3 regions of the Caballeronia sp. LZ062 genome follow, and region 3 is predicted to be linked to each of the others. Evidence: predicted binding sites of a transcription regulator. Region 3 holds the regulator's gene; each other region holds the start of a gene.
The links. Region 3 encodes HrcA, which represses chaperone genes, less so after heat shock. Its sites were predicted from a motif close to TTAGCACTCNNNNNNNNNGAGTGCTAA; they were not measured.
Positions count from the first base shown of each region.

Region 1: groES (co-chaperone GroES) is a predicted target of HrcA. The motif match lies at 1,377-1,403, and genes of this name have one in related genera.
Region 2: rpoH (RNA polymerase sigma factor RpoH) is a predicted target of HrcA. The motif match lies at 1,186-1,212, and genes of this name have one in related genera.

Region 1 covers NZ_JARTWB010000002.1:352,490-356,810, reverse strand. Annotated here, with positions in the region: gene groL (chaperonin GroEL) at 1-927, opposite strand, end outside; gene groES (co-chaperone GroES) at 1,005-1,298, opposite strand; gene P9239_RS07705 (hypothetical protein) at 2,494-3,417, opposite strand; gene P9239_RS07700 (hypothetical protein) at 4,240-4,321, opposite strand, start outside.
Region 2 covers NZ_JARTWB010000002.1:2,285,305-2,289,625, forward strand. Annotated here, with positions in the region: gene P9239_RS16685 (nuclear transport factor 2 family protein) at 1-309, opposite strand, end outside; gene P9239_RS16690 (acyloxyacyl hydrolase) at 355-921, opposite strand; gene rpoH (RNA polymerase sigma factor RpoH) at 1,277-2,212, shown strand; gene nagE (N-acetylglucosamine-specific PTS transporter subunit IIBC) at 2,350-4,131, opposite strand; gene ptsP (phosphoenolpyruvate--protein phosphotransferase) at 4,204-4,321, opposite strand, start outside.
Region 3 covers NZ_JARTWB010000002.1:2,111,930-2,116,250, forward strand. Annotated here, with positions in the region: gene P9239_RS15880 (hypothetical protein) at 1-7, shown strand, start outside; gene P9239_RS15885 (RNA-binding S4 domain-containing protein) at 1-386, opposite strand, end outside; gene hemH (ferrochelatase) at 412-1,479, opposite strand; gene hrcA (heat-inducible transcriptional repressor HrcA) at 1,608-2,624, opposite strand; gene P9239_RS15900 (NAD kinase) at 2,811-3,704, shown strand; gene recN (DNA repair protein RecN) at 3,740-4,321, shown strand, end outside.

The sequences.
Region 1 (4,321 bases), 1.8 Mb from region 3:
CAGCGTCAGGCCGGTTTCTTCCGCGATGACTTGACCGCCGGTCAGGATCGCGATGTCTTCCAGCATGGCCTTGCGACGGTCGCCGAAGCCCGGAGCCTTGACAGCGACGGTCTTCAGGATGCCGCGGATGTTGTTGACGACGAGCGTTGCGAGCGCTTCGCCTTCGACGTCTTCAGCGATGATCAAGAGCGGACGGCCGGCCTTCGCGACTTGTTCCAGCACCGGCAGCAGATCGCGGATGTTGGAAACCTTCTTGTCGTGCAGCAGCACGAACGGGTTTTCCAGAACGGCGACTTGCTTGTCCGGGTTGTTGATGAAGTACGGCGACAGGTAGCCGCGGTCGAACTGCATGCCTTCCACGACGTCCAGTTCGTCTTGCAGCGACTTGCCGTCTTCGACGGTGATCACGCCTTCCTTGCCGACCTTGTCCATGGCTTCAGCGATGCGCTCGCCGATGGACGTGTCGCTGTTCGCCGAGATCGAGCCGACTTGCGCGATTTCCTTGTTCGTCGTGCAGGGCTTGCTGATCTTGCGCAGTTCTTCGATTGCTGCAGCAACGGCCTTGTCGATGCCGCGCTTCAGGTCCATCGGGTTCATGCCCGATGCGACATACTTCATGCCTTCGCGAACGATGGACTGTGCGAGCACGGTAGCGGTCGTGGTGCCGTCACCTGCGTTGTCGCTGGTCTTGGAAGCAACTTCCTTGACCATTTGCGCGCCCATGTTCTGGAGCTTGTCCTTGAGTTCGATTTCCTTCGCGACCGAGACACCGTCCTTGGTGACCGTCGGGCCGCCGAACGAACGCTCGAGCACGACATTGCGGCCCTTCGGACCCAGCGTGACCTTGACCGCGTTGGCCAGAATGTTCACGCCTTCGACCATCTTGGCGCGTGCGGAATCGCCGAAAGTGACTTCTTTAGCTGCCATATCCAGACTCCTTGATTCGATTCAGTGTGCCGGCTCGCTGCCCTTCAGGCGCGAAGTCCGGCTTACAGGAAGAATGCTTACTTGTTGACCAGAACGGCCATGATGTCTTCTTCGCGCATGACGAGCAGTTCCTGCCCGTCGACCTTGACGGTCTGGCCGGCGTATTTGCCGAAGAGCACGCGGTCGCCCACCTTCACGTCGAGGGCGTTTTGCGTGCCCTTGTCATCGCGCTTGCCCGGGCCGACGGCCAGGACTTCACCTTGATCCGGCTTTTCTGCCGCTGCTTCCGGGATCACGATGCCCGATGCGGTCTTGGTTTCCTGGTCCAGACGTTTGACGATGACGCGATCGTGCAAAGGACGAAGGTTCATACACACTCCTCTCTTGAATGAGACTGAAAACGCGGGATAGCCCGTCCTTTGGGCCGAGCCCGCCGGACGGAAATCTTGTTAGCACTCTCGTGCAGTGAGTGCCAATTATATGGACCGGATTTGACAATTTCAAGGAGGGCAGGCGGTATTGCTCGCTCATCGAGGTTCTTGGAACTTTGTTCACTCGACTCTGGACTCGTAGCGAGCATTCAATCCGTCAGCCGCGCGAGTTCCTTCAGCAGATAAGGACTTTGGGACTAGCTTGCAATTCACCCGCGAACGCGCGGCAATCGATGCCGCAGTCTTAGCGGCTTCCGCGCAAACGTCCGGGGGCACCGATCGATGGCAGGGTATACCCGGGTAACCGGTACGCGCGTCTCGCTAAACTAGCAGGCGGACGGAGGGCGCGAGGTGTGGGCCGCTATCCTTTTCACAAAAGGGTCCCGCGCTTGAGTTGGTCGCTCGGCCGATTCGGCAAGATCTATGCGAAATCACGCGCAACGGCGAGCGGCTGACCAGTACCGTGGCTCCTATCAGTTCAGTAAAATCGGCCCGGATCACTCTCCGGCCTTCGTGGCTCGCAACTGAGTTGGGGCGGTGTGGCGCGAAGGGCAACCGCCCGCATTGGCGGATGTACCTCGGCAACGGCAACGCGGTTCGCGCTGCCCTGAAAGGCTGCAACGGGTGGGCTTGCGCAGATCGCGATCCGAGCGACGGCCGGCAACTTGCGTTTTCACCGTTTGACCTAGCTCGGCCAGAAGCCGCGTTTGTCCGTTGCTTTGCTCGCTGGTGACGGGCGACTGGTTGCTTCTCAGGGCGGCAATCGGGTGGGCTTCCAATAGCATCGCTCGTTCAGCGCTCAGGCTGGGCGGTAACAGACTATGTCCGCGAACGTGCGGTAATCGATGGATTCGCGATTGTCGTTAGTCAACGTCAAGGGATACTTTGCTTAACGTCCCATCGACGGTATGCCAGGGCAGCGGTGGCAGCAAGAGCAACGGCAACAACGGCCGCGGTTAGCCAGTGGAACGGTATCAAGATCCCATCTTTTCCCGAGGCCAAATGAACTAGCTTGATGTCGAAATCGTTCCCAAAAACGATTGCAAAAATCCATGCGCATATGAGTTGGATCGCTATTGTTGTCGCCGCGAATTGAATCCAATAACTAAAACGTTCGTCGCTGGACACCATTTCGTCAAAACGCCTCGATGTGCTCAAGCAGGCACTGACGCTGGAGAGAATACTCCCTGCACTCCGCGTCGAATTGAGTGGACGACAGTCTGTGGAAAAGTGTCGCGCACAAAATTGGCACACCCCTTCGGCGAAATAACTGTCTCGCTCGCCCCCCTGTCCAGGCTGTTTCATTAATGCAGCCTGTCGTGTTGTGATGACTCAGGGATTCAGTGAAAAGGCAGCCAAGAACGAACGCCATAGTGTTAGAAGTGATATACCGCGCCGCTATGGACCTTGCACGAACAGGCTTGTCCGTAAACACAATCTCTGGAAAGACCAAGGCCAGCCTGCGAAGAGATACAAAGCAAACCTTCTCGCCTGCGGTTAGATTTTCACTACTCCCAATCTCCAGGAATCCGTCAGAGCCTTTTTGCCTTACCGGCAGGCAGAGGGCAGAATACGCATCAAGACTGATGTCGCCCTGGAACTCATTCTCGCCGTCCTCTGAGACAACAGTTTCCGAACCGATTGCGATGATAATGACGTCGTCCACGGAGCGCCCGAATGCAGCGGCGAGCGAATCATTCTGCTTTACGAACTCTTGGACCTGTGCAACCGCGTCTTCGATGCTTATATAGGTTTCGACAGCCGCTATCTGCTCTGCATTAGACTTCGTCGCATGCTCTTCGATACTGAAAGACTCCCGTAGCGGCCACCTTCTAACGATCATTGGCGCGCCGCTAACGCGCGCGAGTTTTCCGGTGCCGGCCCAATCGCCAAACGCTCGGAAATCAAACATGCCATTGCTCTTTTGTGTAAGTGCCTTGGCGACTCGACGAAGGTCGCAGCCATAGCTACACACGTTGTACGTAGCCGTCGGTAAAAGAAGAATCAGTGTCGCGGTTGTTGACGTTGGCAGGACGCGCCGCCTTGCAAAAAAGCGCATGATCTTCCGCTCCAATGATGACGACCGTGGCGACAGCCATCCAAGCCATGAAGGACCGCGCTTAAATATAGGTGACAGACGGGAAAAACAGTAGTGTTAAGTAGGCAGCGAGCTACTGTATGACGTCTCTACCCGGCGCAAACCGCTGTTTCAAAAAAGTAGCCCACCGAGAAGCCCAATGACCAGTTGAGGTCGGGATGCGGTAGTCAGCTTCCCGAACTCACCGCCGGAAAGCTGCCATTCTCGCTTCGATGCCCGATGCCATTCGTCAACGCGCGTTCGCGCGCGCAAGCGACGGTCACGTTCCTAAGTGAAATGTCGGCTCTTCGACTATCAGCAGACGGTAAGGTCGACGCCCTCAGAGCGAAGCGGTTCGCTGCGACTCGCTGATGAGTGATTGCAGGATTGCATGCAACCGCTCCCTGCCGAGGCTGCTGCGCGGACGGCGCGTCGATGATTCGTGCGCCGGCGCTCACGTCGAAGTTCGGCTCCGGGATACGCTCGGTTCCATCGAAACCGCTCCGTGGACCGATCAAGCTCGTGACGGGCACCGGTGGCGTCCATTCTGTCGGCTTCTGGCGATCGTCGCCGCCGCGCATGGGGCATCGAGGCAAGCCCTCATCCTGCCGCTGATGTTCGCAAGCGGCGTGTGAACCGGCGACGTACGGGCCCGCCCCATCGCGACATCAGCGTTCTACCGGGATCTAAGCCGCCCTTCCCATGAGTCGTGCGCCGAACGGCTGACGCATCTACTGACGGCTACCTTTTCCCCCGCGACGGCCCCATCGCGGTGCTCGCGCTAACGGCGGCTTCGCTGTTCCCTTATTGACTCGCACCCGCGCCTACGCCTGCCTTCTTCTGCGCACGCTGAACGTCCTGCGGATAGTCCGTGTCGTTAGCCCTT
Region 2 (4,321 bases), 170 kb from region 3:
GTAGGCGATGGGAAAGAGCAGCGCGCCGTTCTTCGATTCCATCTCGATCAGCGCGCGGCCCGACACGAGACACGTCTCGGGACCGGCGGAGACCACGTCCTGCGTCTGAATCTCGATCTGACGATAGCGGCGGCGCCCGGCGGTAATCGCGTCGATGAACTGACGCTTCGTCTCGCGCTTGCCGTTGGTGTGGACATAGCTGACGTTCTCGGCCAGCAGCGTCTCGAGCGCCGCGGCGTCGCTCTCGACCATCGCCCGGAAGCGGTCGCGTTCGAGGCCGCGGATGGCCTCAAGAGTCTTTGCCGGCATCTGTCGGTTCCCCTTGCGCCGGGGAACCGATGCACCGGCGCCCCGTCAGAAGTTGTATTGCAGATATAGCTGGCTGAAATTTATACCAGGATTCGGCTCTTTGATACTCGCGTTCGAGAGATGCTGGAAGCGAAAACCGGCCTGATAGTTCTGCTTTGCGCCGAAGATTGCGCCCACGCCGACCATGTCGGCAAACTGGAATCCGCTGGACAGCGTGTAGTCTTCCGTGATGCGCGCGTGCGAGATGAGCCGGACGCCCACGCCCGCTTCCACGAACGGCCGGATATAGCCGGAGCTTTTCACGAACCGCAGCACCGGCGTGACGCCAAATTCCCAAACGTTCGGATTGACCGAGTTGCTTTCCTTCGTGTGCCAGTATGCGACGTGCCCCTCGCCGAGGAGCGTGAAGTGGAACCCGCCGATTTCCCACCACGTCAGGTTCGGGTCCCAGACGATGCCGACGTCGGCTTTCTTGAAGTCATGGTTGGCGACGCCGCCCGCGATCTGAAGTCCGAACCGGTCGGCATGTGCCGCCGCCGACGCCAGACCGAGCGAAACCGCGATGGCGCCGTGAGACAACAAACTGCGCCAGAGAAGCTTGTTTTTCTGCATGAGCGCCCCATGTAAGGGTGATGTTACGTCCCGCCGAGCGGTGGTCGGCGCATTGTATTTCGGTTGACACATATTTGCACAATCCAGCGCATCTTGCCGCTTTGATTGAATAATCCGTTGCGCTAATGTGCATATGCGGTAAATTGTTCGATCTAACGCTTCGCTTTCGGTAAGTTCAGCTCAATCGCTCGAGCTCGGCTGCCTATCAAACCCACGAAATCGATAGTTTTGTGGGAACTCCCACACGTCGTTCCCCTCTAACACTTAGCACTCGGATTGACGGAGTGCTAATATCGTGACTGGCCTGCCGCCGCCGTTGCGGCCGCAGGCAATTGTTGACAAGGAGCTTATGAGCGTGACCAATGCGATGACCCTTCCGAATGTTGTAGGCTCGGCACCTGCCAAGGCATCTTCGGCAGGCGCGCTGACGTACGCACAGTCGTCGATGCTGACCGGCCAGATCGGCAACATCGATTCCTACATACAAGCAGTGAACCGTATTCCGATGCTTTCGCCGGCAGAGGAACGTCAGTACGCCACCGAATTTCGCGAGCAAGGCAACCTGAACGCCGCGCGGCAGCTCGTGCTGTCGCACCTGCGTCTCGTCGTGTCGATCGCCCGCAACTATCTGGGCTACGGCCTGCCGCACGCAGACCTGATCCAGGAAGGCAATATCGGTCTTATGAAGGCCGTGAAGCGCTTCGATCCGGAGCAGAACGTGCGCCTCGTGTCGTACGCCATGCACTGGATCAAGGCCGAGATTCACGAGTACATCCTGCGCAACTGGCGCATGGTGAAGGTCGCGACGACCAAGGCGCAGCGCAAGTTGTTCTTCAATCTGCGCAGCCACAAGACCGGCCACGCGGCGTTCACGCCGGGCGAGATCGAAGGTCTGGCTAGCGAGCTGAATGTGAAGCGCGAGGAAGTCGCGGAGATGGAAACGCGCCTTTCGGGCGGCGACATCGCGCTGGAAGGCCAGGTGGAAGACGGCGAAGAAGCGTTCGCGCCGATCGCCTATCTGGCGGACTCGCACAACGAGCCGACGAACGTAATCGCCGCGCGCCAGTTCGACAAGCTGCAAAGCGACGGCCTTTCCACGGCGCTGGAATCGCTCGACGAACGCAGCCGCCGCATCATCAAGGCGCGCTGGCTCGACGTGCAGGACGACGGATCGGGCGGCAAGACGCTGCACGAACTGGCCGACGAATTCGGCGTCTCGGCGGAGCGCATTCGCCAGATCGAGGCGAGCGCCATGAAGAAGATGCGCACCGCGCTGCACGACTACGCGTAACGCAGCAGCGAGCCTGTAGCAAGCGTGTTCGAACCCCGCTGTCGAAAGACAGCGGGGTTTTTGTTTGCCTGCGCGACGCGCATGGAAACAAAAACGGCGCCCGAAGGCGCCGTTTCTGCGAACACTTGCTTACCGCATCAAGCCGGCATCGGCGCTGCGCCGCCGCCGTTGCCGGTCAAACGCGTGGCCATCTGCGCCGCGTACCGCTGCGCCGCCTGACCCACGACGATGTGGAACGTATCGGCCGACACCCACGCCACATCCAACTGCGACAGACGCTGACGATCCACCGACGACGGATCGCGCACGACGACGCGCAGGCGCGTTTGCGCGACGGCATCGAGCGAAACGACGTTGGTCGCGCCGCCGAACACCGCGAGCCAGCGCAGCGGGTCCGGATCGAGCGGGCCGGCGGTTTGGTCGGCTACGCCTGCGGCCGCAACCGCGGGCTGCGCCGGAGCCGAAGATGCGGGCGTCGCGCCGCGCGTCGACGAGTGCTCGAGTTCGCCACGAATTTCATCGGCGATGAGGTCCGCTTCCGGTCCGATGATGACCTGCACGTTCGTCTTGCCGCGCTTCAACACGCCACGCGCGCCGATGGTCTTCAATTGCGGCTCCGACACTGCCTCGGTATCCACCACCGAGAGACGCAGGCGCGTCGTGCACGCATCGACGAGCGTCAGGTTCGACGCGCCGCCCAGCGCCGCGATGTACTTCGTGGCGCGCGTGCTCGCCGCTGCCGGGGCGACGTCGCCCGGCACATAGCCACCGACAGGCGTTGCATCCGTTTGCGCGTCGGTCGTGGCAGGCTCGCGGCCCGGCGTCGCCATGTTGAACTTGCGGATGAAGAAGCGGAACAGGCCGTAATACACGATGCCGTACACGAGACCGATCGGAATCGCCAGCCAGCCGCGCTGCGATAGGCCGTAGTTCAGCACGTAGTCGATCGCGCCCGCCGAGAACGTAAAGCCCAGGTGAATGCCGAGCGCCGAGCAAATGGCGAGCGACAGACCCGTCAGCACCGCGTGGATGCCGTAGAGCACCGGCGCGAGGAACATAAAGCTGTACTCGATCGGCTCGGTCACGCCGGTGAGGAACGCGGTCAGCGCCATCGAAAACAGCAGGCCGCCGACGACCGCGCGGCGCTCCTTCGGTGCTTCATGGAACATCGCGAGACACGCGGCCGGCAAGCCGAACATCATGATCGGGAAGAAGCCGGTCATGAAACCGCCCGCCGTCTGGTCGCCCGCGAAGAAGCGATGCAGGTCGCCGTGCACCACCGCGCCGCCGCCCGGCGGCGTGAACGACCCGAACACGAACCACGCGAGCGAGTTGATGATGTGGTGCAGACCCGTCGCGAGGAGAATCCGGTTCAGCACGCCGAACACGAACGTGCCGAGCGCGCCGGCCGTCGTCAGCCAGTTGCCGGCAGCGTCGATGCCGGATTGCACCGGCTGCCATACGTAACCCAGCACGATGCCGATAAACAGACACGCGACGCCTGTCACGATCGGCACGAACCGCTTGCCGCCGAAGAACGCCAGATACTCGGGCAGCTTGATGTCCTTGAAGCGGTTGTACATGTACCCCGCGACCATACCCGCGATGATCCCGGACAACACGCCCATGTTGAGCTTGTCGTTGATGTCCTTCATGACGGCGGTTTCGATCAGATAACCGATCGCGCCGGCGAGACCTGCCGTGCCGTTGTTGTCCTTCGCGAAGCCCACCGCCACGCCGATGGCGAACAGAAGCGGCAGGTTCGAGAAGATGGCGTCGCCCGCGTCGGCGATCATCTTGATGTTGAAGACATCGGGCTGGCCTAGACGCAACAGCAGGCCGGCCACCGGTAAAACGGCAATCGGCAGCATCAGGGCGCGGCCTAAGCGCTGCATCTTTGCAAACGGGTTAGCGTCCATCGGGGGTTCTCCAAAAGATATAGGTCTTGTCGTTGCTGCTCGGGTTGTGGCTACGAATGAAGCATCAAGCGTTTAGTCCTGCGGCCAGATTTCGCGGCTAGCCGCTCTTACTGCCTGCGCCGATTCGAGCGCGAGGACGTCTTCCGCGCGCTGACGGCAAAGCTGGTAATCGAGATTGCGCACGCGCGCC
Region 3 (4,321 bases):
TCGATGATGCGGCGGTCGCGCTTGGTCGGCCTGCCCTGCATCTCGGCCGCCGGCTCGCGGAAAGTCTTGCGCCGTTCTGCTTCGGCAAGACGCTTGGTGCGGCCTTCGTCCGTCTCGGCATAGAGCGTCTGCGCCACCGGCGCGGGCCCGCGCACGTCGCAAAGCCCGAGCACCTGCACTTGCCACACGACCCGCTCGATATCGATCTCCACGATATCGCCCACGCGCACGTCCTTGGACGGCTTCACGTTCGCGCCGCCGATCCTCACCCGGCCTTTCTCGACCGCGTCGCTCGCGAGCGAACGCGTCTTGAAGAAGCGAGCTGCCCACAGCCATTTGTCGATGCGCAGACGCGCGCCCGGTTCCGTCGTGATCTTGTAATTCATGGCGATTCTCGTGCGATGAGCGGATTCAGGCCGCTACCGTCACTGGTTGCGCGGCCTGTACCGGCCATCCTTGCAGATGTTGTGCCGCGATCTCGCCTAGCGCCTTGATCCACGCCGGCGACGCGTTCAGGCAGGGAATGCGATGGAATTGCTTGCCGCCCGCCTTCAGGAATTCGTCGCGCACTTCCATGCCGATTTCCTCGATGGTTTCGAGGCAGTCCGCCGTGAAGCCCGGGCAGAACACGTCCACGCGCGCGACGCCGCCCGCGCCCAGTTCCGCGAGCGTTGGCGCGGTGTACGGCTGAAGCCACTCCGCGCGGCCGAAGCGCGACTGGAACGTCACGCGGCATTCCACGGGCGTCAGCCCCAACGCCGACGCGAGCAGCGAGCCCGTCAACTGGCATTGGTCGTGATAAGGGTCGCCTAAGTCCATGGTCCGCTTCGGGACGCCGTGGAAACTCAGCACCAGTTTGTCGCCCGAGGCGAAGTCCGGCTGACCGTGCTGCCGCCAGTAGTCGCGGACCTGCTCGGCGAGCGCTGCGATATAGGCCGGATGATCCGCGTAGTGGCGAATGGTGCGGATCTCCGGCTGATTGCGCACGCGCTTGAGCGCAGTGAAGGCGTCGTCGAAAGCGGTGGCCGTGGTCGACGACGAATACTGCGGATACATCGGCACGAACAGAATGCGGTCGGCGCCTTCCAGCTTCAGCTGATTCAGCATGGCGCCGATGCCCGGCGTGCCGTAGCGCATCGCGTAGTCGACGATCACGTGATAGTCGTTTGCCGCGAAAAGCCGCCGCAAACCTTCGACCTGCCGTTCCGTATAGACGCGTAACGGCGAGCCTTCAGGCATCCACACTTGGGCGTACTTTTTAGCCGATGCCCGCCCGCGAAACGGCAGGATGATGCCGCGCAGAATGATTTGCCAGATGAACGACGGGATTTCGACGACGCGCGGATCGCTCAAAAATTGCGCGAGATATTTGCGCACCGCGCGCGGCGTGGGCGCGTCCGGCGTGCCGAGATTGATCAGCAGCACCGCGACACGATGGGAGGCGCTGGGCTGCGAGGGCAACTCGAGGTCGAAACGCATAGGGCAAGGCAGCCGAAAGTCATCGAAAGGTGAAGGCCATTATAGCGGCGCGTTCCGACGCAGAGCATTGGCCGAACGGCCGAGTGGCGGCGCCGTCCGAGGCGCGGCAAGATGCCGGCAAAGGCGCGTTATTGCTGGCTGAGCGACATGGACAAGAGGCGCGCCGTGATATCGACGATGGGAATCACGCGGTTGTAGGCCATGCGCGTCGGGCCGATCACGCCGAGCGTACCGACGATCTTGCCGTTGACTTCGTACGGCGCGGTCACGACGCTCATTTCCTCGATCGGCACGAGATTCGATTCCCCGCCGATGAAGATCTGCACGCCCTGCGCGTGACTCGAAACATCCAGCAATTGCAGGAGGCTCGTCTTTTGGTCGAAGAGGTCGAAAAGTTTGCGCAGGCGCGCCATGTCGGACGAAAGGTCCGCGACTTCGAGCAGATTGCGCTCGCCGGAAATCAGCACGGTCTCGCCGGGATCGGTCTCGGCCGTGCTCGCGACGACCGCCGCTTGCATGAGCGTGGTCATGTCGCCGCGCAATTGGTCGATTTCCTCGCGCAGCCGGCGGCGCACTTCGTCGAAGGACAGGCCCGCGAAATGCGCGTTGATGTAGTTGGAGGCTTCCGTGAGTTGCGAGGGCGAGTAGTCGCGCTGCGTGGCCATCATGCGGTTCTGCACGTCGCCTTCCGGCGTCACGATGATCAGCAGAATGCGCTTGTCCGACAGCCGCATGAACTCAATCTGCTTGAACATATGGCTTCGGCGCGGGGTAAGGATCACGCCCGCGAACGAGGACAGACTGGACAGCACGCTCGCCGCTGCCGCGACGATCTTCTGCGGCTCCTCGCCTTGCAGACGCGTCTTGACGGCCGTGGTCATCGCCTCGTCCTGCGGGGCTTCGACCGTCAGCATGGTGTCGACGAACAGGCGATAGCCGCGCGGCGTGGGAATGCGCCCGGCCGACGTATGCGGACTCGCGACGAGGCCGAGGTCCTCGAGGTCCGACATCACGTTGCGGATGGTCGCGGGACTCAGTTCGAGACCGGAGTGCCGTGATAACGTGCGCGAACCGACCGGCTGACCTTCGGCGATGTAACGCTCGATCAACGTTTTTAGGAGGGTTTGTGCACGTGGGTCTAGCATGGGCAAATTTTAGCGCAACGTGTCAGGACGCGGCGACCGGTGCCGCCGCTTCAGCGCGCCGTTCCGGGCCGCGTCCGTCTGTTAGCCGATCGTTCAATGTCTGCTCCATTCTAGCGACAAACCGGACGCGCCCAAGACCGCGCGCGCCCGGTTCTTTTCGCCTTCCACCTATGGTGTAATGCCGGCATGGAAATTGGCCAATTCAAGACCGTCGCCCTTGTCGGGCGAACCAACACACCCGGCATCGAGGCGCCGCTGCGATCCCTCGCGGAGCACATTGCGAACCAGGGCTTCGACGTCGTGTTCGAAGCGGGCACCGCGAAGGACGTCGGCGTGAGCGAATATCCCGGCTTGTCGATCGCGGAAATCGGCGCGCGGGCGGATGTCGCCGTCGTGCTAGGAGGCGACGGCACCATGCTCGGCGTCGGCCGCCAGCTCGCGCCGTACAGGACGCCGCTCATCGGCGTGAATCACGGGCGGCTCGGCTTCATCACGGACATTCCGCTCGCGGAAATGCGCGAACGCGTGCCGCAAATGCTCGCCGGGCAGTTCGAGCGCGAGGAGCGCAGCCTGCTCGAAGCGCGGATCGTGCGCAATGACAAGCCCATTTACCACGCGCTCGCGTTCAACGACGTAGTCGTGAATCGCAGCGGCTTTTCGGGCATGGCGGAGTTGCGCGTCTCGGTGGACGGCCACTTCATGTACAACCAGCGCTCCGACGGGCTGATCGTCGCCACACCGACCGGCTCCACGGCGTATGCGCTGTCGTCGGCCGGGCCGATCCTGCATCCGCAGCTGCAAGGCTTCGTGCTCGTGCCCATTGCGCCGCATTCGCTTTCGAACCGTCCGATCGTGCTGCCCGACGACTCGAAGGTCACCATTCAGATCATCGGCGGGCGCGACGTGAACGTGAACTTCGACATGCAGTCCTTCACGGCGGTCGAACTGAACGACGCCATCGAGGTGCGGCGCTCCAGGTACACCGTGCCGGTTCTGCATCCGGTCGGCTACAGCACGTACGCCACGCTGCGCAAGAAGCTCCACTGGAACGAGCATCCCTCGCAGGACTCGTCTGTCTGACCGCACAACTTCGCCGAACACTTCCCGAAGCGTCCATGCTCCGTCATCTCTCCATTCGAGACTTCGTCATCGTTGCCGCGCTCGACATCGAATTCGATTCGGGCTTCACGGTATTTTCGGGTGAAACCGGCGCGGGCAAGTCGATTCTGATCGACGCCCTTGCGCTCACGCTCGGCGCGCGTGCCGACGCGAGCGTCGTGCGCACGGGCGAGCCGCGCGCGGACATCACCGCCGAGTTCGGCACGCACGCGCACGTGGTTCGCTGGCTCGACGAGCACACGCTCTCGCAGGACGGTGACACCGTGATGCTGCGCCGCGTGATCGATTCGAGCGGCCGCTCGCGCGCGTTCATCAACGGCACGCCGGCCACGCTGACGCAGCTTCGCGAAGTAGGCGAAATGCTCGTCGACATCCACGGTCAGCACGCGCATCAATTATTGATGCGGCCGGACGCGCAGCGCGAGCTGTTTGATACGCACGCCGGTCTCGTCGATACGGCGAGCACCGTGAATCGCGCATGGCGCGCGTATCGCGAGGCGCAGCAGGCCGTCGATGCCGCGCAAAGCCGCGACCGCGAACTGCAACTGGAGCGCGAGCGTCTCGCGTGGCAACTGAGC